One region of the Streptomyces sp. NPDC041129 genome, then DNA from elsewhere that is predicted to be linked to it. Evidence: riboswitches for the same ligand, from Rfam matches in the RefSeq annotation. Region 1 holds a riboswitch; the other holds the start of a gene.
What was found. A riboswitch is a leader RNA that binds a small molecule or an ion and turns the genes downstream of it on or off. The one in region 1 is predicted to bind glycine.
Positions count from the first base shown of each region.

Region 1 (3,501 bases):
CTCACCTGTCTTTACCGCCCCTTCGATTCTTGCCCCGTGTTCGGGGACAGCTTAAGCGCCCAATGGCTCGGGGCCCTGTGTTCGTGCGCGGGTGCGGCTCGGTCGCGGCTCGTCGCACAGTTGCCGCGCCCCTCAGGCCTGCTGTCCCCGAACCCGCCGGTCAGTGGCCGTACTGGTAGAAGGGGCGGACGTTGGATTTGAGCCAGGTGGCCACCGGGTCGTCCGTGACGTCCAGGAGGACGAGGTTGACCTGCCATTTGACCGGGGCTTTACCCAGAGCCCGGCCGAGGGCCTCCAGGGGAAGGGCCCGCAGGTCGCCCTCCCACTGGGAGAGTTCCACACCCACGAACATCACCGGGTCGGCCGTCTCGACGGAGGCGAGACAGCGGCGGGCCGTGACCACCACTCCGGTGCCGGCGAACTCGGCGGAGGCGGCGGAGAGGAAGTCGACCGGGTCGTCCTGCCAGTCCGGTTCGAAGAGACGGACCCGGCCACCGGTGGCGGGGCCGTCCAGCGGGGTGTGGCCGGTCCGGCAGAGTTCGGCCACCGCCCCGGGCGGCAACGGCAGGCCGACCACCCCGTCGGGGTTCACGAGGATGCCGGCCTGCGGGGGCAGGCCGCGGGCGAACTCCACCGCCGGGGCGACGGTGTACGACATGTGGGAGCCGGCGGCCAGCCGGAGCTGCTCCTCGGAGCTGAAGACCGGGACGTACACCTGGCCCTCGATCTCCGTCGTGGGCAGGTCCAGGGGACCGCTGTGCGGGCCGCCGCCGTTGGGCAGCGGGATCCACAGCAGGCTGCGGCCCAGCACCTCGGCGATCCGGCCGCCCGCGCCGGGTACGCCGAGGGAGGCCGAGAGCACCTCCTCCAGTTCGTTGCCGGGCCAACCGCCGTGCGGGTGGGGGTGCGTCTGTGCCGGATAGTCCGCGGGAAGGTCCGCCGCCGAGAAGTCCATCTGCCTGCCGCCTGCTGGGAACCACTGCTGTGGTCCGAAAGGCTAGCGGGTGCCCGGGACGGCGCTCAGCCGGATCGGCCCGCGAAGCCGATGCGGCGCAGCACGTCCGCGGCGTCCCGGTCCAGCAGCACCGCCGAGCCGCAGCCCGCGGGCAGTTCTCCCCGCTCCACCGCGCGCAGCAGACGGGCCGCCGTACGGCGGTGGCGGCGGAAGGCGTATCGGGAGACCCCGCGGCCGCGCTCGCGCTGGCCCGCGCGGGCGGTCTCCGCGGTGACGTCGAGCAGGAGCAGGTGCAGGGTGCCGCCGCGGCGCCGGGCCGCGCGGACCAGCCAGCCGCGCACCCAGGCCTGGGTGCCGCAGTCGTGCACGACGACCCCCTCGCCGGTGCCGAGGGCGCGGCGCAGTCCGGCGTAGTGGGCGAGCCGGACCAGGGGGCGGTAGAGCGCGTAGGGGAGGAAGCGCGGCATCCGGGCGTCCCAGCGGTCGCGGGCGTCCTGGGAGTCGACGCGGTGACCGGGGACCGCGCGGTGCATCAGGGTGGACTTGCCGCTGCCGGGCAGCCCGGTGATCACCACCAGGTCGCGGGGGCCGAAGAGCAGGTCGTGCGGGCTGCGCCCGGCGCGCTCGCGCAGGTCGCGGACGACCGGGGCGGGACGTCCGGCGCAGCGCTCGCGGGCCGGGGCGGAGGGCTGCTTCGGCACCGCGAGACCGGTGGTGGCGGCGTAGGCCGTGGTCCTGTTCACCGTCATCGTCCTCCCCTTGTGGGCTCGGAACACCCTTTGCCCATTGAATGTAAAGAGAAGGTAATGCGCTGGTCCAGCGGTTGGGTGCGCGTACTGCCACAGCTCGGTTACAGATGCGGGCCCTGACGGGCCGGGGCGCGGCGTGCAATGATGTGCCCGCCAACTGCATACCGGCCGCTTGAATCCGCGCGGGAGAGTTCCCAGCCAGCTCAGCTGGGACGCCGAAGGAGCAAGTCCCTCCCTTGAATCTCTCAGGCCCCGTTACCGCGCGGGCGAGGCACATCTGAAAAGCGGGCCGCTGCGACAGTGGCTCCACCCAAGGTGCAAGCCGTGACCACTCCTCGCGAGGATCATGGCGAACCTCTCAGGTTCCGATGACAGATGGGGAGGAACGATCCTCGCCTGTCATGCCTGCCCTGGGAGACGACCGACCGATGAGCAGTACCGAACCCACTGGACCGCGCCGTACCGCGCTCGACGCCCTGCACCGCTCGCTCGGCGCGACGATGACCGACTTCGCCGGCTGGGACATGCCGCTGCGCTACGCGTCCGAGCGCGACGAGCACCTCGCGGTGCGGACGAAGGCCGGTCTCTTCGACCTCTCGCACATGGGCGAGATCACCGTGACCGGGCCGCAGGCGGCCGACCTGCTGAACTACGCCCTGGTGGGCAACATCGCGTCCGTCGGTGTCGGCCGCGCCCGCTACACCATGATCTGCCAGGCCGACGGCGGCATCCTGGACGACCTGATCGTCTACCGGCTGGCCGAACACGAGTACATGGTCGTCGCCAACGCCTCCAACGCCCAGGTGGTGCTGGACGCGCTGACCGAGCGTGCCGCGGGCTTCGACGCCGAGGTGCGCGACGACCGGGACGCCTACGCGCTGATCGCGGTCCAGGGCCCCGAGTCCCCCGGCATCCTGAAGTCGCTGACCGACGCCGACCTGGACGGCCTGAAGTACTACGCGGGCCTGCCCGGCACCGTCGCCGGCGTCCCCGCGCTGATCGCGCGCACGGGCTACACCGGCGAGGACGGCTTCGAGCTGTTCGTGAAGCCGGAGCACGCGGTGGAGCTGTGGCAGGCGCTGACCAAGGCGGGCGAGGGCGCCGGTCTGGTGCCGTGCGGCCTGTCGTGCCGGGACACCCTGCGCCTCGAGGCGGGCATGCCGCTGTACGGGCACGAGCTGACCACCTCCCTGACCCCCTTCGACGCCGGGCTCGGCCGGGTGGTGAAGTTCGAGAAGGAGGGCGACTTCGTGGGCCGCGAGGCGCTGGCCGGGGCCGCCGCCCGGGCCGAGCAGAACCCGCCGCGCGTGCTCGTCGGCCTGGTCGCCGAGGGCCGCCGGGTGCCGCGAGCCGGGTACCCCGTCGTCGCGGGCGGCACGGTGATCGGCGAGGTCACCTCCGGCGCCCCCTCCCCCACCCTGGGCAAGCCGATCGCGATGGCGTACGTCGACGCGGCGCACTCGGCGCCGGGCGCCGAGGGTGTCGGCGTGGACATCCGGGGCAGCCACGAGCCGTACGAGGTCGTGGCGCTCCCCTTCTACAAGCGCCAGAAGTAGACACTGGGCGCGGTCCGTCCACTGGACGTGACCCTGCGCACATCCCCGCTGCTCAGCAGCAGGTCCAGCAGTCCCCCATTCATCAGCACTCCCGCGCGTACAGGAGAATTCAGGCCATGAGCAACCCCCAGCAGCTGCGCTACAGCAAGGAGCACGAGTGGCTGTCGGCCGCCGAGGACGGCGTCTCGACGGTCGGCATCACCGAGTTCGCGGCCAATGCGCTCGGCGATGTGGTCTACGC
Region 1 covers NZ_JBVIYV010000009.1:52,889-56,389, reverse strand. The annotation lists gene ACZ6B1_RS25965 (enhanced serine sensitivity protein SseB) at 161-955, opposite strand; gene ACZ6B1_RS25960 (AAA family ATPase) at 1,021-1,698, opposite strand; glycine riboswitch at 1,878-1,975, shown strand; glycine riboswitch at 1,976-2,089, shown strand; gene gcvT (glycine cleavage system aminomethyltransferase GcvT) at 2,133-3,260, shown strand; gene gcvH (glycine cleavage system protein GcvH) at 3,377-3,501, shown strand, end outside.

Region 2 (3,501 bases), on a different contig from region 1:
GCGCCGGCTGGCGCCGAACGCCGCGTACCTGGTGCCCCGCTTCAGTCTCTACCGGTCCGTGAGCGAGCAGGTGATGGCGCTGCTGCGGGAGCTGTCGCCGCTGGTGGAGCCGCTGAGCCTGGACGAGGCGTTCGTCGACCTCGAGGCCCGGCAGGCGGCCTGGGACGCGGACTCCGCGCGCCGGGTGGCAACGAAGCTGCGCACCGACATACGGGCGGTCACCGGGCTCACGGGGTCGGTGGGACTCGCCGCCTCCAAGATGCTCGCGAAGATCGCCTCGGAGGAGGCCAAACCCGACGGACTGGTCCTCGTCGAACCCGGCACCGAGCGGGCGCTGCTCGGGCCGATGCCGGTGCGGACCCTGCCCGGGGTGGGGCCGGCGACCGGGGACCATCTGCGGCGGGCCGGGATCACCACGGTCGAGGAGCTGGCCGAGGCGGGCGAGGACGAGCTCGTACGGCTGCTCGGCAAGGCGCACGGGCACGCGCTGTACGCGATGGCGCTGGCCCGCGACGACCGGCCCGTGGTCGCCGAGCGGGAGGCCAAGTCGGTGTCGGTCGAGGACACCTACGACGTGGACATCCACGACCGGCTGCGGGTCGGTCTCGAGGTGCGGCGGCTCGCCGACCGGTGCGTGGGCCGGCTGCGCGGGGCCGGGCTGTCGGGGCGGACGATCGTACTGAAGGTCCGCCGGTACGACTTCTCGACACTGACCCGGTCCGAGACGCTCAGAGGGCCCACGGACGACCCCTCGGTGATCCGGGAGGCGGCCGAGCGGCTGCTGGACTCCGTGGACACCACGGGCGGGGTGCGGCTGCTCGGTGTGGGCGTCACCGGGCTCGCCGACTACACCCAGGAGGACCTGTTCGCCCAGGCGGCGCAGCCCTCGCCGGCGGCACAGGCGCCGGAGGAGGCCGTGGCCGAGACCGTGCCGGAGCGGCCGGAGCCCGTCGAGCGGCGGTGGCGTGCCGGGCAGGACGTGCGGCACTCCGAGCTGGGCCACGGCTGGGTGCAGGGCAGTGGTCTGGGCCGGGTGACCGTGCGCTTCGAGACGCCTCAGTCGGAGCCGGGGCGGGTGCGGACGTTCGGCGTCGAGGATCCCGCGCTGGTGCCGGCGGATCCGCTCCCGCTGGTGCTGGGCACGGATCCGCAGCCACGGATGTCGGACGCGGATCCGCCGCCGCGCCTGTCGGGTGCTCTCGACGCCGATCTGTAGGGCGGCTGCGGCCCGTGAGGTGCGGGCTCCGCCGTGGTCACCGGCGTGGCCCCCCGCCCCCGGTGGGGCCGCCGGCGGCGTGGGCTCAGGGTTCCTCGGTGCCCGCCAGCTTGCCGAAGTCGTGGTCCGCGAGCGGGGAGGGCGCCGCCACGTCCAGGCCGTAGTGGTGGTAGAGCTGGAGTTCCTGTTCGGGGGAGAGGTGGCGGCCCACGCCGAAGTCGGGTGCGTCCTTGATGAGCGCACGGTCGAAGGGAACCCGCAGGGCGCCCTCGACGATCTCGCTGGGTTCCAGGGGGACGAAGGCGTCCCGGGAGAACAGACCGGTGCGTATGGCCGCCCACTCCGGTACGCCGGTGGCGTCGTCGAGGTACACCTCGTCGATGGTGCCGATCTTGGTGCCGGTGCGGTCGAACGCCTTGCGGCCGATCAGGTTGCGCGGATCGATGTCGGTCTGCACGGTCCCTCTCCCTCCACTTGGTCGCAACTCATCCGTAAGCACTACGAAAGAGCACAATCAGGGAGGCGGCCACTCGAAGGCCCGGGCGTTGACCTCGCTGGTACGCTGACAGCGGCTGCTGACCCCGTGCGGGAGAGTCCTCCGATCACCTCGGAGGCGCCGAAGGAGCAAATCCTCCCCGGAATCTCTCAGGCTCACGTACCGCACGGACGAGGTCACTCTGGAAAGCAGGGCGGATGTCGACGGCGTCCGCCCTCACCGACGGTGAAAGCCGGCGCCCCCGGGCCGCCGGTGAAGCTCTCAGGTCGAGATGACAGAGGGGGAGGCCGTCGGGGTATCCGTACCGGGGTGCCCCTCGAAGGTCGCGTCAGACCAGGAGGCCTCCGCAATGACCGCCCATCGCACCCCGCTCTCCGAGCTCGAAGCGGGCATCCCCTTCGAACAGCGCCACATCGGGCCCGACCACGAGGCGCGGGCCAAGATGCTCGCGCACGTCGGCTACGGCTCGCTCGACGAGCTGACCGCCGCCGCCGTCCCGGATGTGATCAAGAACGCCGACGCCCTGGACCTGCCGGGCGCCCGCACCGAGGCCGAGGTGCTCGCCGAGCTGCGTTCGCTCGCCGACCGCAACCAGGTCCTCGGCTCCATGATCGGCCTCGGCTACTACGGCACCTTCACCCCGCCGGTCGTCCTGCGCAACGTCATGGAGAACCCGGCCTGGTACACGGCCTACACGCCGTACCAGCCGGAGATCTCCCAGGGCCGGCTCGAGGCCCTGCTGAACTTCCAGACGATGGTCGCCGAGCTCACCGGGCTGCCGACGTCCGGCGCCTCCCTGCTCGACGAGGGCACGGCCGCCGCCGAGGCCATGGCGCTGTCCCGGCGCATGGGCCGGAACAAGAAGGGCCTGTTCCTGATCGACGCGGACGCCCTGCCGCAGACCGTCGCCGTCATCGAGACGCGAGCCGAGCCGACCGGCGTCGAGGTCGTCGTCGCAGACCTCTCCGAGGGCATCCCGGCGGAGATCGCCGAGCGCGAGATCAACGGCGTGCTGGTCCAGTACCCGGGCGCCTCCGGTGCCGTCCGCGACATCAAGCCGCTCATCGACCAGGCGCACGAGCTGGGCGCCCTCGTCACCGTCGCGGCCGACCTGCTCGCGCTCACCCTGCTGACCTCGCCGGGCGAGCTGGGCGCGGACATCGCCGTCGGCACCACCCAGCGCTTCGGCGTGCCGATGGGCTTCGGCGGGCCGCACGCGGGCTACATGGCGGTGCACGAGAAGTTCGCGCGCAGCCTGCCCGGCCGTCTCGTCGGCGTGTCCGTCGACGCCGACGGGCACAAGGCCTACCGCCTGGCGCTGCAGACCCGCGAGCAGCACATCCGCCGCGAGAAGGCCACCAGCAACATCTGCACCGCCCAGGTGCTGCTCGCCGTGATGGCCGGCATGTACGCCGTCTACCACGGCCCCGAGGGACTGCGGACCATCGCCCGCCGCACCCACCGCTACGCCACGATCCTCGCCGAGGGCCTGAAGGCGGGCGGCGTCGAGATCGTGCACGGTGCCTACTTCGACACCCTCACCGCGCGCGTGCCCGGCAGGGCCGCCGAGGTCACGGCCGCCGCCCGGGCGGGCGGCGTCAACCTGCGTCTCGTCGACGCCGACCTGGTCTCCCTGGCCTGCGACGAGACCACCAACCGGGCTCAGCTGGAGACCGTCTTCGCCGCCTTCGGCGTCGACGGCGACATCGAGGCGCTGGACGCGGCGGCCGGCGAGGCCCTCCCCGAGGCCCTGCTGCGCACCGACGACTACCTCACCCACCCGGTCTTC
Region 2 covers NZ_JBVIYV010000003.1:9,267-12,767, forward strand. The annotation lists partial or broken gene ACZ6B1_RS12765 (DNA polymerase IV) at 1-1,380, shown strand, start outside; gene ACZ6B1_RS12770 (PRC-barrel domain-containing protein) at 1,302-1,673, opposite strand; glycine riboswitch at 1,793-1,887, shown strand; gene gcvP (aminomethyl-transferring glycine dehydrogenase) at 2,062-3,501, shown strand, end outside.
Region 2: another riboswitch for glycine. It lies ahead of gcvP (aminomethyl-transferring glycine dehydrogenase); the one in region 1 lies ahead of gcvT (glycine cleavage system aminomethyltransferase GcvT).